2 regions of the Mangrovibacillus sp. Mu-81 genome follow, and region 1 is predicted to be linked to the other one. Evidence: a T-box and tRNA genes for the amino acid it is inferred to sense, from the RefSeq annotation. Region 1 holds a T-box; the other holds one or more tRNA genes.

Region 1 (16,033 bases):
GTCAGTGCGATCATGTCTGTGTTTGCGAAAGTGTTTGTGATGATTATCTTATTGCATGTGATTTTCCTGGCCTTCCAATACACGGCGGCCGGTACGATGCGCAAACAAAATCCGTTCGTGATGATGAAGGGCATGCTGCCTGCTTACTTTACTGCATTGGGTACACAGTCATCCGCTTCAACCATCCCGGTAACATTGGAACGCACTAAGAAACTTGGAGTGAAAGAACGCATTTCTGACTTCTCCGTTCCGTTGCTGGCTACGATCCACTTATCCGGGAGCACGATTACGCTTGTGAGCTGTGCAATGGCGGTTATGTTCATTCAGGGCGAAGCTTTGTCATTCACTCAGTTATTCCCATTCATCCTGATGCTCGGGATCACCATGATTGCAGCACCCGGGGTTCCGGGCGGCGCGGTAATGGCTGCACTCGGTTTGCTTGAATCGATGTTAGGATTCGGTCCTACGATGACTTCCCTCATGATCGCTCTCTACCTGGCACAGGACAGCTTTGGAACTGCCTGCAATGTCACTGGTGACGGAGCCATCACGTCCATCGTCGACAAGCTGACAAATAAGAAAAAAGCTGCTGTCTCAAGTGCAAAAGCTAGCTGATACCGAAGACCCGACCTGCTTTTTAGCGGATCGGGTCTTGTTTATTTCAGCCATTGCCGACGTCCTCCCTGGTGGGCATACCGCCTTGCGCCCCGAACTTGGAGACGGAAATGGAAGCCGCTTTATTGGCGAATTGAAGGCTTTTTTCGACTCCTTTCCCTTCAGATAAAGCGACGGCAAAGGCTGCGTTGAACGTATCCCCCGCTCCGGTTGTATCGACGACATTCACCGGATAGGAAGGGACGACCACTTCCTTCTTCCCGTCAAAGTAACGAACCCCCTGCATTCCTTGTGTCACAAACAGTTTACCAGGATACTTCCTGATTGCCTCCTGTATACCCATGCCATCAAATAACAGGGAAGCCTCATGTTCATTCGGTGTCAGGAACCTGGCAGCTTCAATCACTTCTTGTTCCGTTTTTCTGGCCGGAGCTGGATTCAGTATGAGCGGAACGTTCAGTTTTTTGCACAGTCTGCTCACATAGCGGACGGTTTCAACGGGTATTTCCTGCTGGATCAGCACCATATCAGATTCCGAAAGAACTTCTCCGGCCCTCGATACCAGTTCAGGTGTCACATGCCTATTGGCGCCTTGAACGACAATAATGCTATTATCATCTTCTGCTATCACAATATGTGCAGTCCCGCTCTCTCCATTAATAACTTCAACAAAATCTGTGTTCACACCATTTTGCTGAAGGTTCTTTACGATCTCTTCTCCGTATCGATCGGTTCCGACACATCCAACCATATATACTTCAGCACCCAGGCGGGAAGCGGCCACTGCCTGGTTCGCCCCTTTTCCGCCCGGCACGGTCTTAAACGAATCTCCAAGGAGTGTTTCTCCCGCCAGCGGCCTCTTTGGCGCAGTCACTACAAGATCCATCGAACTGCTGCCAATCACCATTATTTTTGTCATTTCTCTTCCCCCTTATTTTTAATAGGCACCAAACATCTGTATAATGGAATTAACAGGAAATATCCTTTCCCTGATTATGTACTTAAGCCAACTAATATCACAAGGAGCGGACATAATTGAATTCAACCAGTAAAAGAGTGACCCTCAGACAAATAGAAGAAGATGATTTAGAAATACTTTGGAAATACATCCATAAAGAACCTTCACCTCAATGGAAGAATTGGGATGCCCCTTATTTTGAACATAAACAAATGTCATTTGAAGAATATAAGCAATCTTTCCTGAACACTGTCGAGAAAACCAATGATCATCAACGGATCATTGAAGTACAGGGAAACATCATCGGAACGGTAAGCTACTACTGGGAGTATGAACCAACGAGATGGCTTGAGGCGGGTATTGTGATTTATGACCCCGGCTATTGGAACGGGGGTTATGGGACCGATGCGCTATCTCAATGGATTGATCATCTATTTGAAACAAAGGAAATCGGCAGGGTCGGTATCACTACCTGGTCGGGTAATGAACGAATGATGAAGGCAGCAGAAAAAATCGGCATGAAGCTTGAAGGCAGGATGAGGAAATGCCGTTATTATAATGGTGTCTATTACGATTCCATTCGAATGGGCATGATTCGGGAAGAGTGGGAATCCAAACGAGTCAGGGTTCAATAGAAGAAAGGGGATGAAGCTCCGTCCCCTACTCTTCCATATTAGTCATCTTTAGAGTCACCGAACCAAAACTTCAATTTCTTTCTGGTGAAAATGACAAGCAGGGAGAGGAACACGAACATTCCGATTGCCACATAGAGATGCATCCGGTCTTCCCCGCTTAAACCAGAACCAAAGAAGACGAATCCGATCGTCCCCGGGATGATCCCTATGGCTGTAGCAGCAATATAAGGAAGAAATCGCACTTTCGCTGCTCCCGCTAAATAACTCACAAGATCGAAATTCAGAAACGGCACCAATCGGAGCATCAATATATAGAAAAAACCATTTTCAGCCATTTTATCCCGGATGATGGTCACCTTGGGAGAAGATTTCTTCCAAAGCCTCAATCCAAGGAAACTGGAGGCAGCATATGCAACACTTGCCCCTCCAAGTGCACCGGCGAGAGTAACCACTAGGCCAATGTAAGGGCCAAATGCCAATCCAGCCGCAATGGAAAAAATTGTAGTCGGAATTAAAACGACTGGACGGATCGTCAGCATGATAATGAAGACGATAGGTGCTCCCCACCCAAACGGCATGATCCAGTCTCTGATATCATGCGGCCGTATCTCCCAGAAGCCGCGGCTATACCAGAGGAAGATGAGGAGGAGGGCAGAGAAGCCGGCCATCTTTAGGATATCTATTTTCTTCAACGCCTTCCCTCCTCTTTACCTGATTTTGATTTTTATTTTTACATTTCTTCTTCCATTGTACTGACCACTCCTGAGAAAACCAAACTATATCGCTTTTCTATTTTTTCTGGGTGATTGGTCTTACTTTGATAATGAGGAACAAAGTCTTGAAACTTTTCTGCTGTTTTTAAGTCTAATAAACTAGAGGTGATGGGACATGATGAAATTGATCATCGCATTGACCGGCGCTCTCGTGGTCGGGGGCTTGACCGGTTGCGGAACTTCCGACGACCCCAAACAGGAGGATGTTGGACAGGAGACCAGCGGCACCGCTGACACAAATCAAACAGAGAAAGGAATTGTTGCAGGCAGTATGGAACCTTCTTTAATCGAGCAGGATGCAAAAAATGGACAAGCGGTCTACGAGTTTAAAATCAAAAACCAAACGGAAAAAGAAAAAACCTTCGTCTTTTCATCCGGTCAAAAGATCGACTTCACGTTGAAAGACAAGGATGGAAACGTGGTATACCGCGAATCCGAAAACAAAATGTATACACAGGCCATACAGGAAATCCCGCTTAAACAAGGGGAGGCATTTACCCAGCAGCTGGTGCTGCCAAAGCTTGACAGCGGCACTTATACATTGACAGTGTGGCTGACAGCAAAGGGAGAAAATGATTACAAAGTGGAGAAAGACATACTCATTCCATAATCAAAAGGATTAATCCCTGTAAAGAAGTTCATTCAACTTAGAATGTTGATGAAGTCCTGTACACTGATTAATCCTTCTTATCTTTTTTATAAACTGAGTAAAAGGGGTAGCGGATCCATCCCTACACTCTATTCTCCATTTTGCTGTTTGTGCCTGCCTAACGGATCGATGAACTCCAGTTCTTTGTTTTACGGTCGAAAATAAGCAGACCATTAGCAGGTGATTTACTGAATTGCTGATAATCTTCCATCATTTCATCCATATTGAAGTAGTCCCCAATGACCCAGATCGGAATCTCGATCTTCCCTCTGCTCACAATGGCTTTTTCTATGGAAATGATCATTCCTTCCTTTATCTTCTCTTTAAAAGAAGTGATGATCTGAGGACCGATCACGGGAAACTGCTTTTCCTTTTTCATGCCGAATAATCCTTTACCGCCTTTTACGCTTCCCAATTTCGAAGCAACCGTTGAACCTAACAGCTCGTAAAAGTCATCAAAGTCACGGTAATAAATTTTATTAAACCACCCATCATCATGAGAGAGGTACGCGAAACGGTTGTTCAATTTGGAGTAAAACGGTGCGCTCAGCGGCTGCTTCAGATGCCCCATGTAGAGCAGCTCTGCGATTTCCTGCCCGTTCAATTCATTGACACCTGCTTCTTCGTCAAAATCGATCCAGCAGAAGTCACCGTAGCCCGCTACGTTGTCATTTATGATCTTGTCCGTTTCTTCCTGTTCAACATATTCCAGATGAGTGTGAATATTAAATGCCCCATGCTCATACTGATGTTTGATCAAGAGCAAATTTCTTAGAGGCTGCGGTGTATGTAAAGCAAATTCCTGAAAGTTAATTCCGTAAGAAACTACATATTGCCGATCTATATTTTTATGCACATAGATGATATCTTTGATTTGCTTGTTTGACTTCAAAACATTCCCTCCATCTGATTTACACGATGCGTATCTACTAGTATCTATATTAGCAAAGAAACATGGATATCGTTCTTTTCTATTTCATTTCAAAATGATGACAAAAGTCGCAGGAAACTGTCGGAAAAAGTCATTCGACAGGGTCGGCTGCTTATTGCGCCCGCAAATATCGGTTTGAATCCGATAGTACAGAAGGCTTGCTGCCTTCATTTGAAAGGATTTTGATTCGTTTCAACCAGCCTTAAGCTTTCTAGCTAATTAGTATAGGAAATGTTACATTTGTACTCGGGAGTTTTACTTTTGGATTCCCAGTGCATTCATGTAATATATGGAAAAGGAAATACTGCATACCCTGACAAATTCTTCTTTACCTGCAGTCTGCTGTCTTTTCATCTTGCCTCCTGGTATAAACAGGTGAAAAATAAGCTTGTCGTCAATGACAGCCAGTAGAAATTTTCCTCCGTTTCTATTAGACTAGGAATGTGAAATCTTACGAAATTCAGGTGAAATGATTATGGAAACTCGCCAGCGATTTGCTGATAAATTTGACTGGGGACTTGCGTTTTTATTGATGATGTTCTTTATCGTCAGTGCTCTTGGCATAAGCAGCGCACAGACCTCCAGTGTATATGAAACAAACTTCGTCATCCGACAGGCCTTCTGGTATGTGGTTGGAGGTATCATTATCGGAGGAGCACTATTCTTTGACCCGGAGCAATACAAACGGCTTTCCTGGTATCTTTATGGTCTTGGTATAGCCCTGCTCCTCGTGCTGCTCATTTCTCCGGAAAGTATTGCACCTTACCGGAATGGAGCGAAGAGCTGGTTCATGCTCGGACCTTTGGGATCGATTCAGCCTTCCGAATTCATGAAAACTTTCTTGATCCTTGTCCTTGCCAGGATCATTACAATTCATCATGAAATGAATCCGAGAAAGACGATCGAAACAGATTTCAAGCTGCTGTTGAAAATCGGCGCAGCCACCTTTTTGCCGCTCGCCTTCATTATGCAGCAGCCTGACTTGGGTACATCTCTTGTCATTCTCGCAATCATGACAGGAATCATCCTCGTCTCGGGGATAACGTGGAAGATTATCGTTCCTATTTATGCTTCGATCACGTTCCTTGGCGGAATTGTCATTTCCCTTGTCATATGGGCTCCGGATATATTGGAAAAATACTTAAATGTAAAGCCTTATCAATTCGGGCGGATCTATGCATGGCTCGACCCTTATAACTATTCCAAACTGGAAGGATTCCATTTGATCAATTCATTGAATGCGATCGGATCCGGGCAGATTTTCGGAAAGGGCTATAACGATGGAGAGGTATATATCCCTGAAAACCATACTGACTTTATCTTCAGTGTCATCGGTGAGGAATACGGGTTTATCGGTGCAAGTGTCGTCATCAGTCTCTACTTCCTGTTAATCTATCATTTGACTAAGACAGCGCTGGACACGAAAGAACAGTTCAATGCCTACGTATGCGCAGGAATCATTTCGATGATCACATTCCACGTCTTTCAGAACATTGGAATGACGATTCAATTATTGCCGATCACAGGGATCCCGCTTCCGTTCATCAGTTACGGGGGGAGTTCCCTGATGGGGAACATGCTGGCACTGGGAATTGTATTCAGTATGAGATACCATCATAAAACGTATATGTTCTCTTCAGAAGATTCTTAACAATATATGTTGTATTTATCTCCAAATTGTGTAAAATAATATCTAACTATATACAAGATATTCCATGATGAAGAGAGTAATTCTGACGCAGATCCATTAGCGAACCAGGGATGGTGCAAGCCTGGTGTGAAGCCCGGAATGAAGCGCACTTCTGAGAAGTCTTTCTTGAAAGCAGTAGAGAAAGACCGGTTTGCACCGTTAACCTATGAGCGCCCTTCGGGAAAAAGAGTGGTACCGCGAGCATAAACTCGTCTCTATAACAAATAGAGACGGGTTTTTTTATTTTATTTGGAGGTGGAAATGATGGATTTAAAGTCAGTATTAGCGACAGAAATGAAGTCCCAGGTTCTTTCTTCCTGGCCTGAAGAAGATATTTGCAAGTTAATCGAAATACCGAAGCACGCCCATCTGGGAGACCTGGCTTTCCCGTGCTTCAGATTAGCCAAAGAATGGAGAAAATCCCCTGGAGTGATTGCTGCAGAAATAGCCCAGACATTTCATTCCCCAACATTCAAAAATGTGGAGGCAGTGGGTCCTTATGTGAATGTACGTTTTGATCCCGCACTCACCGGGAAGGAGATTGTCTCCTCGATTCTTAAGCAAGGAGTTCAATACGGTTCCCATCCATTCGGGAATGGCAAGACGATCGTGCTGGATATGTCTTCTCCTAATATTGCTAAACCCTTCTCGATGGGGCACCTCCGTTCCACTGTAATTGGCAATGCCCTCGCCAATTTAGCAGAAAAATGCGGATATGAAACCGTCAAAATCAACTATATCGGGGATTGGGGCACACAATTCGGGAAACTGATCGTCGCCTTCAAAAAATGGGGCGATGAAGAGAAGGTAAAAGAAAACCCGATTGCCGAATTATTTACCCTTTATAAGAAATTCCATGAAGAGGCTGTTCAGGACCCTGCGCTTGAAGAAGAAGGCCGTAAAGCATTCAAGCTTCTCGAAGACGGCGATGAAGAAATCACCGGGTTATGGAAATGGTTCAAGTGTGAATCATTCGAAGCATTTAAAACCATCTATACACTACTTGGAGTGAACTTCGATTCCTACAATGGCGAGGCATTCTTTAACGATAAAATGGAAGAGGTAGTACAACTGCTGCAGGAGAAGGCTCTCCTTGAAACGTCACAGGGTGCCCGCGTCGTGTGGCTGGAGGACGAGACACTGCCTCCATGTTTAATCAAAAAAACAGATGGCGCAACCCTCTATGCTACAAGGGATCTGGCAGCCGCCCTTTATCGCCAACGCGAATATTCCTTCGATGAAGCGCTGTACGTTGTCGGCCAGGAGCAGACCGTCCACTTCAAACAAGTCAAGGGGGTGCTTGAGAAATTGGAATTTGATTGGGCAAGAAGCATGAAGCATATACCTTTTGGCCTTTACTTGAAGGACGGAAAGAAAATGTCGACTCGTAAAGGACGCGTCATTCTACTGGAAGAAGTGCTTGCCGAAGCGGTCGCGATGGCAGATGAAAATATCAAAAAGAAAAACCCGCATCTTAAAGGAGCAGAAGCTGTTGCCCGGGATGTCGGAGTCGGGGCGGTCATTTTCCATGATTTAAAAAATGACCGTTTGAACGATATTGAGTTTTCCCTTGAACACATGCTTACCTTCGAAGGGGAAACCGGCCCCTATCTGCAATACACTCATGCGAGAGCCCAATCGATCCTGAGAAAAGCCGGAGTCGCTTCACCTTACACGTTTAATGGACTGAAAGACTCAGCCAGCTGGGAAGTAATCAAGCAGCTTCGACTATTTCCTGAAACAGTCGAAAGAGCTTGGAAGGGCTGCGCACCTTCCATCCTGGCAAAATACCTGCTGGAGCTCGCAAAGTCGTTTAACAGCTACTATGGAAATACAAAAATCATTAACCCGGACCCGGAGCAGGAATCCCGTTTGGCACTCGTCTTCGCAGCAGCGTCTCTGTTATCACAAGGTTTGAGCCTGTTAGGCATCAAATCACCGGACGAAATGTAGAATTGCCAGACATCCTGTCACTATTTCCCGAGAAATGACTTATTTTTTCACTCCACTCAGCCCTCTTCTTTATGGATCACTCTATTTACTCAATTGTGATCTATACTGAGCGGGGTCTTTTCTATGACTGCTTCCTCTCTTCTAATATAGTCCAATCAGATATTCCATGACGCTCCCCTTAAAAAGTGATATACTTTCTTATGTTATTTCAAAAACCGACAATACGTTTGACAATAATTGCATGATAATAAAGGAGATATCTTATGTCTGAACTACTTCACGCTTTTGAAGCCTGGTTGCTCGATTACGGGATTTGGGGACTGATTCTTGTATCCTTTGCAGATTCGTCTTTCTTTCCGATTCCACCAGATGTCCTGTTAATCCCGCTGGCGATCGCCAACCCTGAAAATGCTTTGCTCTATGCTTTATATACAACGGCTGCGTCAGTCATCGGTGCGTTATTCGGCTGGTGGATCGGTAAAAAACTCGGTCGGCCGATACTGGTATACCTATTCTCAGAAGCAAGAATTCAGAAGGTGGAAGAATACTTTATGAAATACGGTCCCATGGCCCTGCTTATTGCCGGCCTCACACCCGTTCCATATAAAATCTTCACCATCTTTGCCGGTGTTTCCGGAGTAAAAATCAGAGTACTCGTCATATGGTCGATCATCGGACGGGGCATCCGCTTCTTTCTTGAAGGAGCAATCATATTGGCCCTTGGAGCAAAAGCAAAACCGTTTATCGAAGAAAACTTCACCATGCTGACACTCGCAGCAGGCGGTATCTTACTACTGGCCTACATTATCTACCTTGTCATCAGAAAGAAAAGACATACTGTATAAACTAAATTGATTCAACCAGATTCAGTAAAAAAGAGAGTATTGGAGGACCACTCCAATACTCTCTTATTCATTCTCCCCTACAATAAACCGCAGATGATGCTTCAAGACTACCAAGGTATGGTTCTGTTCTTCATAGAGCTCTCCGTCCATATCCACTTTCTCATCTTCCTCTATATGAATCGTAGCCTCCGAAGCCCGGATATGAATGATATCATTTGACGGATCGTTTACTTCTCCTGTGCTTCTTATCATGAAAAATTCCTTCAATAATGGGAATCCTGTTTTTTTAACCATATATATATCGATCAGGCCATCTTCAAGATCAATATTGGCTGGCAGCGGGTTTGTGCCAATTGAGCGCCCGTTCGCCGCCAGGAGCATCACCACTTGTTCCTTGTATACTTTCCCGTTAGCCGAAATGACTGCCCGCAACAGCGGCGGATCCTGGATGGATTGAAATGCGCTGATATAATAACTGAGCTTTCCGAGAACACTTTTAGATCCCATGTCGATATTATCACTTGTTTTAGAAACCAGGCCTGTCCCCCAGAAATTACTGAAATAGCGGTCGCCTGCTTTGACGATATCGATATCCTTTTCCAGGGGTGAGTCCGTAATGGTTTTGACGGCTTGTCCCAAATTCACGGGTATATTCAGGGAACGTGCAAAGTCGTTACAGGTTCCCCCTGGAAGGATGGCGGCCTTTGGCTTCGATGCAAGACTGGCTAACCCGTTAACCGCTTCATGTACAGTACCGTCCCCGCCCATGATGACAACCAGATCATATTCTTGCCCGGTGTTTCTGCATATTTTTTCTGCATCGCCCTTGTCTTTCGTTTTATGAACAGTCAATGTATCACAAATATCCAAAAGCTCCGGGGTGACTTCCATCAATTGAGTTTCCAATTCCCCCTGACCTGCTTTCCCATTACAAACCAACAATATCTTTGGATAGATAATAGTCATCACGTCACCTGCCTTTACAAATATCCTTACAAAAAAAGAGGCTGACCCAAAAAGATGAAGTGATCACCCTTAAAGGATCAGTCCTTAATGAGCCAATCGTCTAATGATTCAAATCTCTAGACATTCGTTATTCTTGGGTCAACCTCTTTATTAAGCTGTGTTCGAGTCTTCTTGAGGGCTTTGAAGGATTGTTCTGTACGCCAACCGCAGACGACCATTAATATAGCTTTGTCCGTCACAGGCGATATGCGTGTTTTGCATCCGGTGGATTTCCATTTCTGCAAACATGGATAATGCCCGGGAAACCTGATCCAATGCCAAGTTGACACTGTAAGGATCGGCTGGCTGAGAGGCGCTCATGCAGCGGTATGAAATTTCATCTGCCCTCTTTCTTATTTCCTTTAGCGTTTGGACATCAAACAACACTCTTTCCATGCCATTCCCTCCTTTTCACTATTTCTTATTATATCGTGAAAAAAAGAGAAATATGCCTTGCAAACCGTTATGAATCCTGAGTTAACGTCTTAGGTAATGGTTGATATTGCTTTAGTGAATGAAGGATCTCCCGTCTGGACTTTGTTTTAGAAATATTGACGCCGACTTTCGATAAACTGGTTATCACCTTTTTAAAGCGATCGTTCTCCTTTACCACGTTATTCACCTCTTCGATTAAATTCGTTACCTATTTGTACGTATGAAATAAAAAAAGGTTTCACTTTATTCTAGATGGTTTTCCTATTCCCTATAAATGAAACAATAATCCTATTTTTTGTTTTTCTTTATAAGAATATTTCACATTTAAATACACAATTTATACGTATGAAAACAAAATTAGCGATGATAATGGTCACAATGTCCCTTGCCTTTGGTCTTACAGGAATCACCGGTGCCCAGGCAGCACAAACTTATCACGTAAAGAAAGGAGACACTCTTTGGAAAATTTCCAAAAAGTTTCAAATCGGGTTATCTGAAATGATTGATGCAAACCCTCAAATTCCAAATCCGGATTTAATATATCCTACTCAAAAAATCAATATTCCAATCATCAAATCAACAAAGTCTGTTGAAAGCCAGGTGATTGATCTTACAAACCAGGAAAGGCAGAAAGCCGGACTCGCTCCTCTTCAATTAGACTGGCAGCTGTCCAGAGTGGCACGATATAAATCCCGGGATATGAGAGATACAGGATATTTTGCTCACCGAAGCCCTCAATATGGCTCACCTTTTGATATGATGAAAAGATTTAATATCCAGTACACTTCAGCAGGTGAAAATATTGCAGTCGGACAAACAAGTCCGGAACAAGTTGTTAAAGAATGGATGAGCAGCCCCGGACATCGTAAAAACATCCTCAATGACACCTACACCTATATCGGGGTCGGATACGCGAAGGGCGGTTCATACGGCACCTATTGGACGCAGATGTTCATTTCAAAATAGAAGGATCTACGGATTTTCTGTAGATCCTTCTATTTTATCAGCCAAAACCATATCAAATTCATTTTAAGATTGATTTATTTTCAACTTTCGACTGTTTATTTTCAACTTCCCTGCATTTATTTTCAACTAAGCTTATATCCACCTTTTCAATTAACTTCCTCCAGATCGAAAGAATATTGCAAGCAAATATTCAAATAATAAAGATTGTACTGCCACAACAATTGAGGGGGAATTTAAATGAAAGTACGCGATCTAATGTCGACAAATGTTGAAGCTGCATCCAATCAGGATTCTTTACAAAATGTTGCATCTAAAATGCAATCGAAGAATGTTGGTTCTGTACCTGTAGTGGAAAACGGACAAGTTGTCGGAATGGTAACGGACCGCGACATCGCCACTCGCGGACTGACGAATGGTACTCAGGATACTGCGTCTCAGGTTATGACCCAAAACGTTGTGACGATCTCACCGGATGCTTCCGCCGAAGAAGCTGCGTCGTTAATGTCACAGCATCAGGTCCGCCGCCTTCCAGTAGTCGAAAACGGAAACCTGGTCGGAATGCTTGCATTGGGCGATCTAGCAGTACAACAAAAGTCTGATCAAAGCGCTGGCGGCGCTCTTAGTCAGATCTCAGAAAATCAAACAAGATAGATGATTCCCTGTAATACCTTAGAGGCCGAATTCATTCGGCCTCTTGTTTTACCTCCCCCCGATACGACAATTTTTTCACATACAGGCAGGATTTTCTTGTTTTTTCGAGAATATCTTTAGTTATGGAATGGTTATGAATGTGAAGATTGGAGGTATTGGGATGAGTCGTTCAGCTTATTATCGAAAAGAAGTAAAGAATTTTAAGCGGGAAAGCCGTAAAAAGGTTTTTGTAGACGGAATACTTGATTTCTTATTTATGATATTTGGCATTTCCATGATTACGGGAGTACTTTTATTTGTATTAGGCTACTGGAACTACTACTGATCCCTCGACAGATTATTTATGACGCGTTCTCATTTATATGTCCAAGTGACAAACCAGCCTTCCAGATGCCATAGAACATTTCTGTGGCATTTTTATTTTTAAAAAAATTATTATTTTATATTCTATTTTTCATTATTTCAGAATAATTTTCCCTCCCCTCGTCTATCCTTCCTTACCTCTTTAAAAACTTTAAAATCCCTTATTTACTATGACAACATATTTTGAAACCCTAAATAGTCACTTGGTAAAAATTTAATATTCAGATAATTACTTGACTTCTGATTCTAATTTTCAGATAATAATAAACGTAACCGATTCAAATTTTCGAGGGGGTTATCATGGAGATTTTAAACAACTTAGTCAGCGAAGCAAATTCATATTTATGGGGTTATATCTTAATCGGATTACTAATTATTTTAGGTGTATACTTTACAGTCGGTTCGAAATTCGTCCAAATTCGACATATTGGGGAAATGTTCCGATTACTAGGCGATAAAGATGTTCAGAAGGCAGAAGGCGAGAAGCAGATTTCTTCCCTGCAGGCATTCTTTATCGGAGCAGGTACTCGAATTGGTACAGGTAATTTAGCGGGAGTAGCCATTGCCTTAGCACTTGGAGGTCCTGGAGCTGTGTTCTGGATGTGGGTCGTAGCGGTCCTCGGAGGAGCCAGTGCTTTTGTGGAAAGTACGCTTGCCCAAATTTATAAAGTGAAAGATAAGGTTGGTTTCAAAGGCGGTCCTGGCTACTACATGGAGAAACAATTAGGGAAACGCTGGATGAGTTCGATCTTTGCAGTGACAATCCTGCTATCTTTCGGTACAACATTCAATGCTGTACAGAGTAATACCATCTCGGTTGCATTTAATAATTCTTTCGGTATTAACTCGCTATTAATCGGAATTGTTCTCGCAGGATTAACCGCACTCGTTATTTTTGGCGGAGTGCAGCGAATTGCCAATTTCTCATCCGCGATCGTGCCGTTAATGGCAGGTTTTTATATCATTCTTGCATTGTTTGTCGTCATCACAAACATTACGGAAATGCCGCAAGTGTTTGCTCTCATTTTCAAAAGTGCGTTCGGGTTTGAACAGGTAGTCGGCGGTGGTATCGGTGCTGCCATCATGAACGGTGTGAAACGCGGACTATTCTCAAATGAAGCGGGTATGGGTAGTGCGCCAAATGCTGCAGCGACAGCATCCGTGTCCCACCCGGTAAAACAAGGTTTCATTCAGGCACTGGGTGTTTTCTTCGATACCTTGCTGGTATGTTCTGCAACCGCTTTCATCATCCTGACTTCTGATGCTTACTCCTCGGGAGTGACGGGTATTGAGCTTTCTCAAGCTGCGATGTCAGAACACTTCCAATCATGGGCTGGTATCTTTCTTGCCATTGCGATCTTTACGTTTGCTTTCAGTTCGATCATTGGAAGCTATTACTACGGTGAAGCGAACCTGCCATTCATCAGTAAGAGTAAAACAGGTCTTCTGGTTTACCGCTTCATCGCATTAGGAATGGTCGTATTCGGTTCTGTGGCGAGCCTTGATATTGTATGGAGTCTGGCCGATTTCTCAATGGCGCTCATGGCCATCACAAACTTGATTGCCATCGGGATTCTTGCCCCTATTGCCTTTAAGGCGCTCGACAATTATATGGTACAGCGCCGTCAAGGATTGGATCCTGTGTTCTACGCAGACGATATTCCCGGCTTAAAAGGAGTGGAAAGCTGGCCGAAACGAGAAGAAGTACGTAAGAAGGCGGCCAATGAGTAAATCCGTTTATAAAGGTAAAAAACAGGCACCCTCAACAGGTGCCTGTTCTTTTGTCATTCTTTAAGAGGAACGTTTTCACTCTCACCTAAATATGCCGCTTCTCCATAAAGTTAATCCCGATTCCCATCATGAGAACGCCCATAAGTACTAAGACAGAAACAGGCAGCATCAATTGCTCCAATCCCCACCCATTGATGGTCGCTCCCTTTAAGGCTTCCATTCCATAGGTGAGCGGCACTACTTTAGACAACGCCAGCAGTACCGGTGATTCAACGATTTCCAGCGGCCAGTAAGCACCTCCTATCATCGCCATGCTTACCGCAACGAGCGGGATGACAGCATTGAAATGCTGTACCTTTTTAACAAGTCCCGTGATCAGCATGGAAAGAGCGACGATGGCAAATACATAAGGGACCAGCAACAGTAAGACGGTATGGAATCCACCGTAAAATTTCACTTCCGTCAGATAGCGGAAGACGAAAAATATCAATGCCAGCTGGATATAACCGAGGATAAAGCTGTATATCAGATTACCTGCATACATTTCCCATTTACGTATCGGTGAAAGGATCATGCGGTCCCATACTCCCTCCCTCTTTTCATAGAGAATGGAGGCAACGTTATAAGCGATCGTATAGATGACGAAGAACAGCGAAAAGCCAAAGAGTGACTGCAGTTTAGGATCATATACAAACGTATCACTGCCCTTGAATGATGTTTGCTTTATTGAAAAGACGGGCGACGTTTCTGCTGCTGAATACCAGGACTCCACTTCTTGTTCTTGTATCCCTTTGGATGCTGCAGCTTCCTTCAACGCTTCTTTTTGTCCAACCTCCCCATATGCTTTACCAGCCACCTGCTGCAGTAAGGAAGTCGTACCTGTGCGTGAGGAAATAATGATATTGAACTCACCTTCCTTTATGATCAGCCCGCCTTCCCTCTTTCCTTCACTCACCAGCTCATTCAATTCATCCTGTGTGACTTCATGAAAATGGAACGCCTCTGCTTGTGACAACTCTTCTACAATCAGATCCGTCTGATCAGATGAAGCGGCCACACTATAGGGGATGGGTATCTTATTTACTCCGCCCTGACTTGTAAAGAAAGCGAACATGACACAGACAGCTGTCATGATGACAAACAGCCAGGGTTTACGAAGGAACATTTTCATTTTCGCAAAGAGGATTCCCTTCATTTCGCTGTTCCCCCTTCCTTTGGAAATAGTAAGACAGCCAGAATGAGAATAATGATACTGAACAGTACCAACATGAGAAGCTCAGACTGTACACTTGATAAAGGATAGCCTTGAAATAGTTTGAAATAGGCTGTCATCCCTGCACCGTTCGGAGTGAGATTCCCGATCTTCCGGATGAAATCAGATGAAAACATTTCACCAAAGCTTCCTCCCACAAATGCAAATACCGTTACAATCACCGTGGAGAAAAAGTTAGAAAAAGTCTCAGAGTGTGCACGGTAGTTCAATGATGTGAGCAATGCGCCTATGCTGCCCACTGCCAGACTGAGTGCAATGGTCACCAGTAAAAACGAACCTAAAGCCGGCCACGTCACACCGTAAAATAGGGCGCAGACCCCAAACAGGATACCCAGTTGAAGGGCAGCGAGAATAATAGTTGTCAGCAGAATGCTGGTGAAGTATTTCCAGATTGAAACATTCGCCAGGATCATACGGTCAAACACATGGTCTTCTTTTTCCTGGTAAGCAAATGAACCCATATTGGAAGCAATATATAAAACAAACATGACACTCATTCCTACTGCATAATAAGCGGTTGAAGTGAGGGGTTCGCGGTCCTCCACATTCGATACTTTTCC
Region 2 (16,033 bases), on a different contig from region 1:
ACTTTCCCACATAATTCTTTTAATAGTTGATACATTCCTCATTCCCTCCAAAGCTAAAAAACTATTTGTTTGTTAAATATATATCTGTAAGTAAGTCATTACTCATTGGATGAGGTTTGTACCCTTCCACATAATCAGCTTGGGCAAGAGGGGTTGTCGTATAAGAAAGCATTGTCCAAGGTGCATCATTTTGGAATACCTCCTGAGCCTCTTTATAAAGTTCAATACGTTTCTCTTTGTCTAGTGTTTCACGTGCTTCTGTAATTAGTTGAGTGAATTTGTCACTCTTATAGAACGCACGATTATTAGCAGGTTTTTCTGCGTTTGTTTTGCTGAGATTAGGATATAAGAAATTGTCAGGATCAGCCATAACTCCAGTCCAGCCGAAAAGTGCCATATCATGCTCACCCGCACTTGTTCTCTCAAGATATGTTGCCCATTCGTATGTAGCGATTTCAGCTTCAATCCCAACCTTCGCTAAATCAGATTGAATGCTTTCAGCAATTTTCATGGGCTGCGGAAGATAAGGTCTTGGGTTACTCATCGTAAATAACTTTGTTTTAAAACCATCTTCAAATCCTGCTTCAGCTAGTAATTTCTTTGCTTCTTCTACATTGTATTCATACTCTTTTAATCCTTCATGATACCCCCATAATGATGGTGGCAAAGGACTTGTAGCTACATCGGCTAAACCATTATAAAAGGCATCTATTATTTCCTTTTTATTTATGGCCATATTAATCGCCTTTCTTACTTTCGGATTGTTAAACGGTTCCTTTTCCATATTGAACGCCATATACCCGATGTTAAAGCTGGGACGTTTAAGTAATTCGAGTCCATCTGTTGATTCCACCGTCGTCGTATCAATAGGGTTCAATCCATCTAAAATATCTATTTCACCACTTTGCAGAGCTGCCAGTCTAGAGGAGTTTTCCGGTATTACCTGGAATACCACTTGATCTAAATACGGTTTTCCTTCCATCCAGTATTCAGGATTTTTCGCCAGAGTGATAGAATTGTTTCGTGTCCATTCTTTAAACGTAAAAGGTCCTGTGCCGACTGGATGTTCATTTATTTTATCTCCGTATTTTTTAATAGCGGCAGGGCTTGCAATTCCAAACATAGAAATAGCTAAGTAACTGAGAAATGGTGCAGTCTTTCTTTTGAGTTTAATTTCCAATGTGTATTCATCATTAGCTTTCACATATTCAATAAGATGGTTCTCATCCCCTTTAAAACCTCCATACAAGAATGGATAATAAACAAAATCCCCTTTATGGTAAGGATTATTAGGGTCCATCCACCGTTCAAAGTTAAATACAACTGCCTCGGCGTTAAAATCTGTTCCATCATGAAACTTCACACCTTCCCGAAGCGAGAATGTCCAAGTTAATCCATCTTTACTAGTTTTGTAGTCTGTTGCCAGTTTTGGTTGAAGTTCAAGGTTATGGTCATATTCAAATAAAGTTTCAAAAATATTGTGTGTTACCCTGATAGACTCCCCATCTGTTACGTTAATAGGATCGAGACTGATGGAGTCTGCTCCTCTGCCAAATATAAGCGTTCCGCCTTGCTTCTCATCCTCTGAAAGATTCTTTTCACTTTCCGTACTGCTGTTTGATTGGCTTCCGCCTGAACAAGCAGAGAGAAATAACATGAATGCGAGTAATAAGTAAAATGTAACTTTAATATGCCGCTTCACCGCTTTACCCCCTTAAAATAGTATAAAGACTATTATATGCGAAAATTGTCTGAATTTAAATACTATTTTGTAATTTTATGGTGGTTTTTGTAAAATAGAAGAAAGCCGTTTCTGTTTTCCGTAAGTGTTCCTGTTACAAATTGATCAAGCGGTGACCAGAAGTGTTTCATTTGTTTTAAAGACAAAAAAAGTACCGCCGCGTTATAAAAACGCGGCGGTACTTTGGTACGCCCTCGGAGGGAATCGAACCCCCATTTTAAGAACCGGAATCTTACGTGCTATCCGTTGCACCACGAGGGCATGAATAGGTTACTGAAAAACTATCGTACGAAAGTATATTATAAGATACTTTTTTCATGAATGCAATACGTTTTCACTGTTTAAAAAAGGAATGGATGGGTATGATGTAGAAAGGATTACATAGTGTAAGAATCACTGATGCGTTAAGTTTGACCTTTATTGACCAACAGTGTATGATTACAGTACAAAGTGAATATGTATATAAAAAGAAAAAATGCGTATCTAAGGAGGAACGAAGGATGAACTTAATTCCTACAGTTATTGAACAAACAAACCGCGGTGAACGTGCTTACGACATTTATTCACGTCTGTTGAAAGACCGTGTCATCATGCTCGGAAGCGGCATCGACGATAATGTGGCGAACTCTATTGTAGCACAACTTCTATTCTTGGAGTCCGAAAACCCTGAGAAAGATATTTCAATCTATATCAATTCCCCTGGCGGAAGCATCACTGCCGGAATGGCAATCTACGATACAATCCAGTACATTAAGCCGGATGTACAAACGATCTGTATCGGTATGGCAGCTTCAATGGGTGCATTCCTTCTTGCAGCGGGTGCTAAAGGCAAACGTCTTGCACTTCCAAATGCTGAAGTAATGATTCACCAGCCGCTTGGCGGAGCACAAGGTCAGGCGACGGAAATCGAAATCGCTGCGAAGCGCATTCTTTTCCTCCGCGAGAAACTGAACCAAATCCTGTCAGACCGCACTGGCCAGCCGCTTGAAGTGATCTCAAAAGATACAGACCGCGACAATTTCATGACTGCTGAACGCGCTCTTGAATACGGACTGATCGACCGCATCATCACACGCAATGAAATGGATAACAAATAAGACTCTTTTTTAGAGAAACTGCCCCGTCGGCTTTGGCCGGCGGGGTTTTTGTTTTGGATTTGGCGAGGATGAATGAAAGTGGATGTGGGTTTGGCAATGGGTTTGTCGATTTAAGTCGAATAACCGGCAGTTCGATCATATATTCTAGAATTCGATCATATATCCAGGATTTCGATCATAAATTGGAAATTTCGATCATAAGCCGTTAGAATCCGCTCATAAACCCGCTGTCATATAAATTCATATGCTGATTACCGTCCACAAACTTAGGAAATGTACAACTCGTTCAACTATCCAATACTCTTCGAAAACCACAAACTCTTCAAAAAAACAACTTTCTTCGAGCTCACAATGCTCATAACAAATAGAAACCATCCATTTCGAATGCCGCGCACCAAATTAAAAAAGCCAACAACCATAAAGGCTGTTGACTTTGTGATGTTGATCTTACCCTTCTCTGCCCACAAACTTTTCAAGTGCAGTGATGGCTTCGTCTTCGTCGCTGCCGTCCGCTGCCAGGGTGATTTCAGAACCTGTGCTGATCGCCAGGCTCATGAGTCCCATGATGCTTTTGGCATTTACTTTCTTGCCGTCTTTCTCCAAAAAGATTTCGGATGAGAAGCGGTTTGCTTCCTGGACGAAAAGGGCTGCCGGACGTGCTTGAAGACCCGTTTTCAATTTAACCTCGACTTGTTTTTCTACCATTTCATTTCTCCCCTTTGTTCGTTCTGATTATTTGATCAGTCTCTCTCCTGCTCTGATTTTCTCAGCAATCTGATCGATTTTCCGTAAGCGGTGGTTTATTCCGGATTTACTGATCGTACCGCCCGAAACCATTTCCCCCAGTTCTTTCAGCGTGACGTCCTGATAGGTCACTCTCAGCTCTGCGATTTCACGCAATTTATCAGGGAGCACTTGCAGACCGACGTGCTTTTCGATAAATTTGATGTTTTCGACCTGCCTTAAGGCAGCCCCTATGGTTTTATTCAAGTTGGCCGTTTCACAATTGACGAGACGGTTCACTGAGTTGCGCATATCCCTGACAATCCGCACATCCTCGAATCGAAGGAGTGAATTATGCGCCCCGACGATGTTGAGGAATTCGGTAATTTTCTCAGCCTCTTTCAAATAGGTGATGAATCCTTTCTTGCGCTCGAGCGTCTTGCTGTTCAAGCCGAAGGTGTTCATCAGTTCCGACAATGCTTCGTTGTGTTCGGCATACAGAGAGAAAATTTCAAGATGGTAGGAAGAGGTTTCCGGGTTGTTCACCGATCCCCCTGCCAGAAAAGCTCCTCTTAAGTAGGATCGTCTGCAGCACTTCTTTTTAATGAGAGCCTCAGAAATATTATGGATGAACGTAAATCCTTCACCAAGGATTTTCAGGTCCTCAAGAATCATTTTCGTATCTTCTTTTATCCTCACGATGTAGACGTTGTTTTTCTTCAGACGCATTTTCTTCCGCACTAAAAGCTCTACTGGGGTGTCGTATCCCTTTTTGATCAATGTATAGATCCTTCTAGCAATCGCGGCATTTTCCGTTTGAATATTCACGACTAGCATCTGGTTGGAAAAGGAGAGTGAGCCATTCATCCGGATGAGGGCTGATAATTCAGCATTGGCACAACAATCCTTGATTTCAATATTGGTTAGTTCCTTTTTTGTTTCTGACGCAAACGACATCCCCATCACCTCCTAGCAAACGCTTGCACAATCTTTTACAAATGAAATTTTCTCTGTCATTTTCTGGATGATTCCATATAGGAATGGATGATTGTGGCTACTTTTTCTGTATTATGACGTACTAGTCCATTATTATATGAAAGAATATCATGGGCGAGAACCTCAAATCCCATGGAATTCAAACGATCGATATCAAAGTGTACGGGGCTCGCCTGTTCTTTATCATACCGTGCCTGCACTTCATCCGGAACCTGCTTGTTATTAACAAGGATCGCATCGATACATGAGCTGTCCATATGTTTACTCAGGGCATCCACATGATCGCCTGCCGTATATTCAAGTGTCTCCCCAGCCTGGGTCATGATGTTGCAGATATACAGCTTCTTTGCCTTTGACCTGCAGACCGCTTCCCCGATACCAGGCACAAGGAGATTCGGAATGATGCTTGTGTAAAGACTTCCCGGCCCCATCACAATCAAGTCAGCTTCTTTGATGACACGCAGCGTTTCTGCGAGCGGTTTGATATGATCCGGTTTTAGAAAGACACGCTTGATCTTTTTACCGGCCTTTGGGATGGTCGATTCACCGGTCACGATTGTGCCGTCTTCCATCTCTGCATTCAAGGTGACACTTTGATTTGCAGACGGCAGGACTTTGCCCTTCACATTCAGCACCCGGCTCATCTCCTGGATCGCATGAACAAAGTCTCCGGTGATCGAAGCGAGCGCGGCCAGGATCAGGTTCCCCAGAGCATGACCAGAAAGCTCGTTCTCGGTTTCGAACCGGTGCTGAAACATCTGCTCCACTAGCGGCTCTACCTCTGAAAGGGCGGCCAGCACATTCCGGATGTCCCCCGGCGGAGGTATATCCAGTGAATCACGGAGACGTCCGGAACTTCCGCCGTCATCCGCAACCGTCACGATCGCCGAAATATCGACGGGATGACGCTTCAGTCCGCGCAGAAGGACAGGCAGACCTGTGCCCCCTCCGATGACGACAACCTTTGGCAATGTGGTCATGGTGTCTGGACAGCCTTTCTCTTTTCGATATCACGGTGAGAAATCTTAGTCTGATAATCATCTTTGAAATGGTTGCCGATGTGTTCCGCAAGCGCCACCGATCGATGCTGCCCGCCTGTACAGCCGATCGCCACTACGAGCTGGCTCTTCCCTTCACGCTTGTAGTGAGGAAGCATGAATGAAAGCAAATCGGTCACTTTCTCAAGAAACTTGTTGGTTTCATTCCATTTCAGCACATAGGTCGAGACTTCTTCATCAAGCCCGGTTTTCGGACGCATATGATCGATATAATGAGGATTCGGCAGGAATCTCACATCGAATACGAGATCTGCATCGATCGGGATTCCATGCTTGAATCCGAATGAAATGACATTTACCGTAAAGATCGATTTCTTGTTCACAGAAAACTCTGTGAGGATCTTTTCACGCAATTCCCTCGGTTTCATTTTCGAGGTGGTATAAATCAATTGTGCGCGGCCCTTCAGTTCTTCCAGCAGTTCCCGTTCCTGTTTGATCCCTTCAAGCGGAAGGCCTGATGGAGCAAGTGGATGGGAACGGCGTGTTTCCTTGTAGCGTCTGACAAGCGATGAATCATCCGCGTCAAGATAGAGAATCTGCGGAGTCACCCACGATGTTTCCGCCAGTTCATCAAGCGCCTTGAAGAGATGATCAAAGAATTCCCTTCCGCGCAGGTCCATCACAAGCGCGACTTTATCCATTTTATTGCCAGACTCTTTCATCAGTTCGAGAAATTTAGGCAGAAGAGTCGGCGGCAAATTATCTACGCAGAAAAAACCTAAATCCTCAAAGCTTTGAATGGCGACTGTCTTTCCGGCCCCGCTCATTCCTGTTATGATCACTAATTGTACGTCATTCGTAGAACCTGTACTCATACTCTTCCCCCGCTTTTATATTGAAATGGTATTCATTTATATGTTTCTAGCTCGGATCTAAACGGTAAGATAGCAGCTTGAAATCCGGTGTATACGTAAATGTTCCGTAGATGGTTTTCTTTCCGTGCAGGAGATAATCGAGAATATGATAGTCTCCCTCAGCCATCGGCAGATCCTTGATATCTTCAAACTTGTGCCATTTGATCTTACCTTCTTCCGATTCCTGCAGGTTGACACCGTCTGCTTCGGTTGCAAAAAAGGAAAACATCATCCACTCCGAGACCACTTTTTCCCCATCTTTGATGATGAACGTAAATACACCTTTCAAGTCGGGATTCTTTAAATAAATCCCTGTTTCTTCGCGATATTCACGGATGACAGCATCGCGGATCGATTCACCTGGCTCCATCTTGCCGCCCGGTGCCACCCACCAATTCCGGCGCGGCTTTTGGAGAAGGAGTACTTTGTCTCCGTCCAGATATAAGCAATTTGTGACACGCTGCACGTCCTTCACCTCAAGTTCTGTTCTAAAGGACAACTTCAGAGTCCCTTCTGATTCCTTATATTATACTATGATTGCAGGCAAGCCACAATGTCTCCGCCTGCCCGTGTAAATTTGTCGATTCATCTTTAATAAAAATGGACACGCTTCTCCATATTTCGAGTAGTACAGCCCCCCTCCGTGTCACTATAACAGAAAAAAAGGCAAAAAAAATAGACACAGGCGAGTCCTGTGTCGTCTACGGGATTTATTACTAAAAAGGGGGTCAATTTCTTACTTTCTATATTACCCGATAATTGTTTCACTAGTGTTACAACAGATTTAAAACGGTATTACGGAATTGTTAAATTTGACGAATTTTTATTAACTCCGCTCGGATTTTGGGGTTATTTGTATATCTACCTGGTGAATGAACATTCATTTTATTGTATGGTTATTCCGAGACAGGATTCCTGAACGTCTGCATTTCTGATCGAAAACTTCTCCTGCGGTTTAGTAAACATGTCCCCTAGAAATTGTACTCCTTCATGATCTGGTCGGCCATGAGTTCATACCCTTTGCCATTTGGATGGAGAGAATCGTGAAAATATTTCTGCTTGTCCTTTCCTTTGAATAATGGATTGGATGAAACATACTTCACTTTTCCATGTTTCTTCACTTCCTGGACGATGGTTTGATTCCACTCATCGACATATGCCTCGATCTTATCGCTGTTTTTGTCAGGATAAGGATTATAAAGCCCGATCACAAGGATTTCTGCGTCCTCATTCGTCTTCTCCAGGGTATCCAGGATGAAATTCAAGTTATCCACGTATTCTTTTTTGGCTTCCATGATTTTCTCGTGATGGAGGGGAACAAAGTCTCCACCATTGCTTTTAATGAGATCATTGGTCCCGATATTGACAATGAATACATCCGCTTCCGATAAATCTTCGGTCACACTCGGTTTCATCAGCTGCTTTTGAAGTCCTGATGATTTCTGGCCGGGGATCCCGAGGTTCTGAAACTGATAGCTCTCCTTCGTGTTCTTCTCGTTCACCTTTTCTTCCAGCCGGCCGATATAGCCTGTATCTTTATCATCCCCATATCCATATGTCAGAGAATCTCCGAGGGCGATGACTCTCTTCTTCGATTCCGACTTGCTTTCTTCAGCGAAATAACTGAAATAAATGACGGGAATAAGTGCAAGTACCATGATTGGTATAATGATTTTCCATTTTGACATTGAGGATCATACCTTCCGATTAGACTGTGATGAAGTTCATGATGAAGTTATTCCCTTTTGGGGGGATTGTAATCCTGTATATTTTTGGTACTTATACCGTGCCTGTGTGCTGGCGATACTTTTATTGCAGGAATAAAGTTTGGCATCCTCCCCCTTCCGCTGAGCCAATTGTTTATATAACAATTAAAAAGACAAACTCCCCTATTAGAGTTTGCCTTTTCGCGGAATCCATCAGTTTTTCTGGATTCCAAACCGTGCATTTATTTGGCCCCTGATCATTTTTTGTTTAGCTTCTTTTCTCTCTTTTTTGGTCAGTTCGTACTTGATTTCTTTGGTTGTGACGCCTTCTTCTCTATGGTCCGCAATCTCCATCAACCGTTCTACGTCGTTGAAAGAGTATTTCCGGTATCCCCTGTTGGTCCGTTCCGGGAAAATGAGATTCTTTTCTTCGTAGTACCTGATTTTTCTTTCAGTCAGGCCAGTCAATTCACTGACTACGCCGATTGAGATCACTTTTTTATCCTTATAGGAAGATTCCTGTCCCACTCTACCCTCCTCCTCTTAGGCTCATTATACATGGGCATGATGGAAAATCGGTGACTTGTGTAAGAAAGTCTGACAAACAACATTTCATTTGGAAGGAAAGCTGACAAAGTTGAGGAACCCAGTTCGCTACCGTTTTAAAATAAATGTAAGCTAATGTAAGGAGTGAATGCTATGCCGTTTTTAAGAGATGCCGTTCAAAAGCAGCGAGAGCATTTTATTCGTCTTTTAGTAAAGAGTGGAGTGGCGGAAGGACCGGATTTGGAAAAATGGACGCTCACCGAATTGGTTGCCTTGTATGACAAGCATCACCGGAAATGACGTAAAAAAGCCTTGGGATCAAGGTCCCAAGGCTTTATCTATTAACCGTTTTTGACTTTTTCTTTCAATTCTTCTACATAATGCTGGGCTGCCTGGGCTGCGATGCTTCCGTCGCCTGTCGCTGTAACGATTTGACGGAGTTCTTTCTCGCGCACATCTCCAGCTGCGAAAATTCCAGGGACTTTCGTTTCCATTTGTTCGTTGGTAACTATATAACCCATATCATTGGTGATGCCAAGGTTGTGGAACGGCTTCGTCAACGGAATCATTCCGATATAAATGAAGACACCATCTGCCTGGAATTCTGTTTCTTCGCCGTTTGCAGTGGAAACCAGCGTCACACTTCCAACCTTGCCGTCCTTGTCATTGATTTCTTTGATCGTGTGATTCCAGATGAAATCAACTTTTTCGTTATCAAAAGCACGCTGCTGAAGGATCTTCTGGGCACGGAGCTTATCGCGGCGGTGGACGATCGTCACTTTATTGGCGAATCTCGTCAGGTAAACACCCTCTTCTACTGCAGAGTCTCCTCCGCCGACGACCACAAGGTCTTTCCCTTTGAAGAACGCGCCATCACAGACTGCACAATAGGATACGCCGCGGCCGCCAAGTTCTTTTTCACCAGGTACGCCGATTTTCTTGTATTCGGCACCGGTTGAAAGGATGATTGCACGTGCTTTGTATTCCTTTGATCCCGCTTTGACAAGCTTGTAATCGCCTTCGTCGACGATTTCCTTGATGTCTCCGTATGCGTATTCCGCACCGAATTTCTTCGCGTGATCGAACATTTTATTCGACAGGTCCGGACCAAGGATATGGTCGAAGCCAGGATAGTTTTCCACTTCTTCCGTGTTAGCCATCTGTCCGCCCGGCACACCTCTTTCAAGCATCAGAGTTGAAAGACTGGCACGGGACGTATATACAGCCGCTGTCATTCCTGCAGGACCTGCACCGGCAATGATCACATCATAGATTTTTTCTTCTGACATACTGAAATTCTCCTTCCAAAAAACGTTCTTTAAGCATCATTTTTATATTCCCTATATAGTATTCACTTTCTATCACTATCCTATAAAAAAGAGGGTTGTATCGTCCAAAAATATGCTCATGGAAGGTAGCTTTCCACCACGGAAATATATTTAGTCAACGTGCTTGCAGACACATTGTAGGAATCGCACACTTGTCTCTTCGTCACTTTTTCGTTGCGAAGATGCTTCCACACATACTCGGCAGCGGCTGCAAATGCCTTTGTATTCTTGAATGTTTCCCGCTCTTTAAGACCGCGGTACGCAATCGTGAACCATGTTAAGAACAGGCCGGAATCGACGCTTGAAATTGGATGATGGGATTCATACAGGTGAAGCGCGACCTCATGCATATTCTTGATCTCCTGGTTCACTTTCATCGAGCTTTTGCCGTTGGTGTTCAATACATGTGCCAGGTACACTTTTTCCACGATTGAAAGCTCCTCCACCTCGCAGAAATCCGCATGCGTCAACACGGCTTTCTGATGTTCCGAAACGGATGTGAGGAACAGTCCGAACAGCTTTTCTTCCGTATATTCACTCTGCATTTTCTTCAAGATCGACGTGACGTGATTCTCAAATCCGTCAGTCTGCTTGTCATTCCAAGGCTCGCTTCCCTCTTTTTCGGGATTCAGTTCGATCACTTTTTTCCAGGCATTGCGGGCCGTCTGCTCACGGCCGGTTTCATACGCTGAGTGGGACAGCCAGTAGTAATAGCTCGCGTCACCTTCAAAGCCGATTTTTTGCAGCGACTTCAGCCACTCATACGCTTTCTGTGAATAACCGATCAATGCAAATGTCGCACCAAGCTTGAACCGGTGCTCATGCAATAACGGACGCACCTTTTCAAGACCCGTGATCAGTTCTTTCAGTTCATCATTTCTTTTTTGGTAAAAATAAAAAACAGCCGTGTTGCAAAGCGCATGAAGGTTTCCCGGGTTCTTCTCCAGCACCTCTTCAAGGGTGGCAGACGCTTGATCCACTTCACCCAGGTAGAAATAGGCAAGCGCCAGATTATTATAAGCCGACCAGAACTCCGGATACTCCCCGATCACTTTCTTCAGCGTTTCAACGGCTTTTTGAAAATGACCGGATTCCAGCAAGTCCTTCGCCTTCTCCTGCTGCATGATCAAATCATCATGTTCATATAAGTCTTCAACCGTCAGATCGGAATCCAGTTCCAATAATTCAAGCAGATCTTCGGCATCCTCAACAAACTCGCCATATTCTTCTTTGTCGAGATACATGCTCACATGATCATATGCTTCCTTGAACAATCCTAAATGTGCATAATTATTGGCCAGGAAGTAGTGGCATTCCGTCATATGAGGATCCAGGTTCTTAATGATTTCATGAAGCAATTCATTTGCACGCTTGAACTCGCCAAGCTCTGTATAGACAATCGACAACTGACACGCAATCATCGGCTCGAGTGGTTCCAATTGAAACGCTCTATTCAAATATTTTAACGATCGCTTAAGCTCGCGGCGCTGATAAGCTTTCATGCCCTTTGTGTAATAATACTCACCCGTCGGGACAAATGACAGCACCTTCGCTTGCTCACTTCTTAATTTTGACTCTTTTCTCATCAAAGTCCTCCGAAACGTTCATAGTATAACTAAGCTCTTTTTCGCCACAATCTCGTTGAAGGTGGCTGCTGAAAGAGCACGATGTACGTATTTCATTTAATAATCTTCATCACAATATATAATGAATAACCTATAACTAAGATAGTATAACACACAACAAAGTTGTACTAAACTACCATATTTTGATGGCGTGGGTTCGGGATTGGGAGTATTGGAGTGGTTTGTTGGATTAGGTGGTGTGAGTGGGGGGGAAGATTTTTCGACAAGTTGCTCAATTAATCGAATTCTGGCGCAATTATTAGGGAAGTGGAGCAATTATTTGGAATCAGGCGCAATTATTTAAAATCCAGCGCAATTATCTGGATTCCGGCGCATTTAATGGAAAAACGACGCAATTCTCTATTCTAAGCGTGAATGACATCCCCACCCGCAGGCTGCCCACGCTTATAGTAACCCCTTTCCTGACAAAACTGGGTCAGAAACCGGCCATTTCTGTTCTTACTTACCGAATAAAGGAGAAAATGTCCCCATTAACACATCGAAGGACGGGCCTTAGCTAACGAAAGACCCGTCCCTCCTACTTTTATTTATTATGACGCTCTACCAGAACCCCGAGCACTTCCTCCAAAGGCAGCTCCTGTTCACGAAGCAGCACAAGGACGTGGTAGAAGAGATCCGCCACTTCCCATTTCAGTTCTTCGCCGTCCCGGTTTTTCGCAGCAATGATGACTTCGGATGCCTCTTCGCCCACTTTTTTGAGGATCTTGTCGACTCCTTCTTCGAACAGGTAGGTCGTGTAGGCTCCTTCCGGACGTTCTTTTTCCCGGTCGGCGATGAGTGCTTCCAGTGTCAGTAGGATGTTTTCTTCAGAAGGTGAGGTGCTGTCTCCGTAAACCTTCTCATGGAAACAACTTTCCTCGCCTTTGTGGCAGGCAGGACCTTTCTTATCTACAAGGACGAGCAGCGCATCCTTATCGCAATCCCAGACAATACTCTTGACCGTCTGCGTGTTACCGCTCGTCCCGCCTTTATGCCAGAGTTCCCGGCGCGAGCGGGAGTAGAACCATGTTTCACCCGTTTCAAGAGTCCGCGCAAGCGATGTTTCATTCATATAGGCCAGGGTCAGGACGTCCTTTGTTTCTGCATCCTGGATGATTGCCGGCACGAGGCCGTTTTCATCGTATTTTACTTCTGCGGTCCAATCATACGTTGTCATCTAACATGCACCTCCTGCTCTCTCAGATAACTCTTCACTTCTTCTACGCTTGTTTCTTTATAGTGGAAAATGGAGGCGGCCAGAGCTGCATCCGCTTTTCCGTCCGTAAATACTTCTTTAAAATGCTCTGCGTTTCCGGCTCCGCCCGAGGCGATGACCGGAATGGATACGGCTTCGCTGACAGTACGGGTCAGCGCGACATTGAAGCCTTTTTTCCCGCCGTCACTGTCCATCGAGGTAAGCAGGATCTCTCCGGCACCAAGGAATTCCACCTGTTTCGCCCACTGAACTGCATCGAGGTCGCGAAGCTTGCGGCCGCCGTGGGTGTACACCTTCCAGCTGCCGCTTTCTTCATCGTACTTGGCATCAATCGCCACGACGATACATTGTGAGCCGAAGTACTGTGCGCCTTCCCGCACCAGTTCAGGACGCAGGACTGCTGCCGTATTCAGGGAAACCTTGTCGGCACCTGCCCTCAGGATTGCTTTCATATCTTCAACGGCATTGATCCCGCCGCCGACTGTAAATGGGATGGCTAGTTCTGCCGCGACGTGCCGGACGACTTCGACCATTGTCTTCCGCCCTTCATGGGAAGCAGATATATCTAAAAAGACCAGCTCATCTGCTCCCTGCCCGTCATACACTTTCGCAAGTTCGACCGGGTCTCCGGCATCCCTCAGCTCGACGAATTGAATGCCTTTCACGACACGGCCGTCTTTTACATCCAGACAGGGAATGATCCGTTTTGTCAGCATGATCCCTTCACCTCTTTTAACGCCTCTGCCACGGTGAATTTCCCGGTGTAAAGAGACTTTCCACAAATCGCACCCGAAACTCCCTGGTCATGGTGATTTTTCAGGGCAGCCAGGTCTTCCAATGAACTCACGCCTCCGGAGGCGATCACTGATTTACCGGTTTCCCTTGCAAGCTTGACGACCGCTTCGACGTTCGGTCCGGAAAGCATGCCGTCAGTGGCGATATCGGTGAAAATGAACGTTTCTGCTCCGGCCGCGGCCAGCTCTTTTCCGAGGTCGACAGCCTTCAACGAAGACGTCTCGATCCAGCCGTGTGTGGCCACATAGCCATCTTTGGCGTCAAGACCGATGGCGATTTTGTCACCGCCGTATGCACCAAGCCATTCTTTCACCAATTCCGTGTTGGAGACGGCAAGGCTTCCGATGATGACGCGGTCAACTCCTCGGCTAAGATAATGCTCGATATCTTCTGCAGAGCGGATGCCACCGCCGATTTGGACTTTGGCATTCAATTTTTCTGCAACCTCGATTACGAATTCTTCATTGATCCTCGAGCCTTCCTTCGCTCCGTCGAGATCGACCATATGAATCCATTCCGCGCCTTCATCCGCGAACTTCTTTGCCATACCAAATGGAGAATCGCCGTATACCGTCTCCTGATTGTAGTCTCCTTGAATCAATCGTACACATTTTCCTCCGCGCATATCGATGGCGGGATAGATGGTAAAACTCATAATACCGCCTCCGATTCTTTCACCCGTTTTGTGAAGTTTTCCAGCAGCTGCATGCCCAACTGTCCGCTCTTTTCAGGGTGGAACTGCATGCCGTAAATATTTTCCTTGCTTACGACCGCCGGGATTTCAACGCCGGCATAATCCGCGGTTGCTGTCAGGACATCCTCCGAACCATTCACATAATAAGAATGGACGAAATAGACGTAGCCTTCCGCCAATCCATCCAGCAGGCGGGATTTTTTTTGAAAAGAAAGGTGATTCCAGCCCATGTGAGGGACCTTGTACCGGTTTCCTGCACGGTCTTGTTTCGGGATATGGATGACTTCCCCGGGCAGCAACCCGAGGCCAAGTGTAGAGCCGTTTTCTTCACTCTCTTCAAAAAGGAGCTGCATGCCGAGGCAGATGCCGAGAAGCGGTTTTCCGGTATCCGCAAAGCGCAGGATGGTATCTTTCAGGTGAGTCGATTCCAACAGTTTCATAGCGTCTTTGAAGGCACCGACCCCCGGTAAGATCAACCCGTCTGCTGACAGCAGCGTCTCGCGGTCGTCACTGATGAAGTAAGGGACCTTCAGCCGTTCGAGCGCTTTGCTGACGCTGAACAGGTTTCCCATTCCGTAATCTGCGATGCCGATCATGATCTACAACATCCCCTTTGTGGATGGAATCCCTTTGACCCGCGGGTCGATGGTCGTCGCTTCGTCGAGTGCACGGCCGAGGGCCTTGAAGATCGCTTCGATGATGTGATGCGTATTGTGTCCGTAATGAACGATGACATGCAGGTTCATCCTTGCTTCAAGCGCGAGCTTCCAGAGGAATTCGTGCACGTTTTCCGTATCGAATGTACCGACCTTCCCGCTTGGCAGATCCGCTCGGAATTCAAGGTGGGGACGGTTGCTCAGGTCGACTGCGACGGTTGCCAGCGCCTCATCCATCGGCACCATCGCCGAGCCGTAGCGCTTGATCCCTTTCTTGTCGCCAAGAGCCTGAACGAGTGCCTGCCCGAGGCAGATCCCGATATCCTCCGTCGTGTGGTGGTCATCCACCTCCGTATCACCATTTGCTACAATTCTGCAGTCAAACTGTCCATGCTTCGTGAACAAGTCCAGCATATGACTCATGAACGAAACACCCGTCTCAATCTCCGAATTTCCCTCCCCGTCAATTCCAAAACTCAAACGGATATCCGTCTCATTCGTCTTTCTCACAATCTCCGCACTTCTCTCCATCGTTGCTTCACTCCTTTAAAATACCTGGGGACGGACGTTCAATCAGTCCCTCTTTTTAAATCGTATTTCGACTGCACGCGCGTGTGCTTCAAGTCCTTCGAGCCGCGCCAGTGCCGCTATTTTGTCCCCATTCTCCTTCAGCGCTTTTTCGCTGTAGGAAATGATGCTTGATTTCTTCATGAATTCATCGACGTTCAACGGACTTGAGAACCGTGCCGTCCCATTTGTCGGCAGCACATGATTCGGTCCCGCGAAATAGTCGCCGACAGGTTCCGAGCTGTACCGGCCAAGGAAAATCGCTCCGGCGTGGCGGATCCCCGCCATTGTCTCGAACGGATCTGCCGTCAGGATTTCCAGATGCTCCGGTGCCAGCTGATTCACAAGCTCCACCCCTTTTTCCAAGGTGGCAGTGACATAGATCGCGCCAAAATCACTGATCGACCGGCGGGCAATGTCTTCGCGTGGAA

The links. A T-box is a leader RNA that pairs with one kind of tRNA and senses whether it is charged. The one in region 1 lies ahead of argS (arginine--tRNA ligase), so its partner is inferred to be a tRNA-Arg.
Region 2: it has a tRNA-Arg gene. The T-box ahead of argS (arginine--tRNA ligase) is inferred to sense a tRNA for this amino acid. The anticodon was not compared.

The regions. Positions count from the first base shown of each region.
Region 1 covers NZ_JBAJHU010000013.1:24,934-40,966, forward strand. The annotation lists gene V6B33_RS19170 (dicarboxylate/amino acid:cation symporter) at 1-615, shown strand, start outside; gene rbsK (ribokinase) at 662-1,534, opposite strand; gene V6B33_RS19180 (GNAT family N-acetyltransferase) at 1,651-2,208, shown strand; gene V6B33_RS19185 (TVP38/TMEM64 family protein) at 2,247-2,900, opposite strand; gene V6B33_RS19190 (BsuPI-related putative proteinase inhibitor) at 3,097-3,591, shown strand; gene V6B33_RS19195 (hypothetical protein) at 3,749-4,522, opposite strand; gene V6B33_RS19200 (FtsW/RodA/SpoVE family cell cycle protein) at 5,037-6,212, shown strand; T-box leader at 6,268-6,471, shown strand; gene argS (arginine--tRNA ligase) at 6,516-8,204, shown strand; gene V6B33_RS19210 (YqaA family protein) at 8,468-9,049, shown strand; gene V6B33_RS19215 (diacylglycerol/lipid kinase family protein) at 9,113-10,015, opposite strand; gene V6B33_RS19220 (hypothetical protein) at 10,166-10,450, opposite strand; gene V6B33_RS19225 (Lmo0850 family protein) at 10,518-10,676, opposite strand; gene safA (SafA/ExsA family spore coat assembly protein) at 10,835-11,455, shown strand; gene V6B33_RS19235 (CBS domain-containing protein) at 11,693-12,106, shown strand; gene V6B33_RS19240 (hypothetical protein) at 12,267-12,431, shown strand; gene V6B33_RS19245 (alanine/glycine:cation symporter family protein) at 12,770-14,200, shown strand; gene V6B33_RS19250 (ABC transporter permease) at 14,286-15,395, opposite strand; gene V6B33_RS19255 (ABC transporter permease) at 15,392-16,033, opposite strand, start outside.
Region 2 covers NZ_JBAJHU010000002.1:155,187-171,219, forward strand. The annotation lists gene V6B33_RS04480 (M42 family metallopeptidase) at 1-35, opposite strand, end outside; gene V6B33_RS04485 (ABC transporter substrate-binding protein) at 62-1,702, opposite strand; tRNA gene V6B33_RS04490 (tRNA-Arg) at 1,931-2,002, opposite strand; gene clpP (ATP-dependent Clp endopeptidase proteolytic subunit ClpP) at 2,176-2,838, shown strand; gene V6B33_RS04500 (HPr family phosphocarrier protein) at 3,286-3,543, opposite strand; gene whiA (DNA-binding protein WhiA) at 3,571-4,518, opposite strand; gene V6B33_RS04510 (gluconeogenesis factor YvcK family protein) at 4,575-5,537, opposite strand; gene rapZ (RNase adapter RapZ) at 5,534-6,430, opposite strand; gene V6B33_RS04520 (8-oxo-dGTP diphosphatase) at 6,477-6,935, opposite strand; gene V6B33_RS04525 (GDSL-type esterase/lipase family protein) at 7,441-8,157, opposite strand; gene V6B33_RS04530 (MerR family transcriptional regulator) at 8,389-8,703, opposite strand; gene fbpA (Fur-regulated basic protein FbpA) at 8,875-9,021, shown strand; gene trxB (thioredoxin-disulfide reductase) at 9,063-10,010, opposite strand; gene V6B33_RS04545 (tetratricopeptide repeat protein) at 10,127-11,635, opposite strand; gene hisIE (bifunctional phosphoribosyl-AMP cyclohydrolase/phosphoribosyl-ATP diphosphatase HisIE) at 12,219-12,851, opposite strand; gene hisF (imidazole glycerol phosphate synthase subunit HisF) at 12,848-13,606, opposite strand; gene hisA (1-(5-phosphoribosyl)-5-[(5-phosphoribosylamino)methylideneamino]imidazole-4-carboxamide isomerase) at 13,600-14,340, opposite strand; gene hisH (imidazole glycerol phosphate synthase subunit HisH) at 14,337-14,975, opposite strand; gene hisB (imidazoleglycerol-phosphate dehydratase HisB) at 14,979-15,566, opposite strand; gene hisD (histidinol dehydrogenase) at 15,609-16,033, opposite strand, start outside.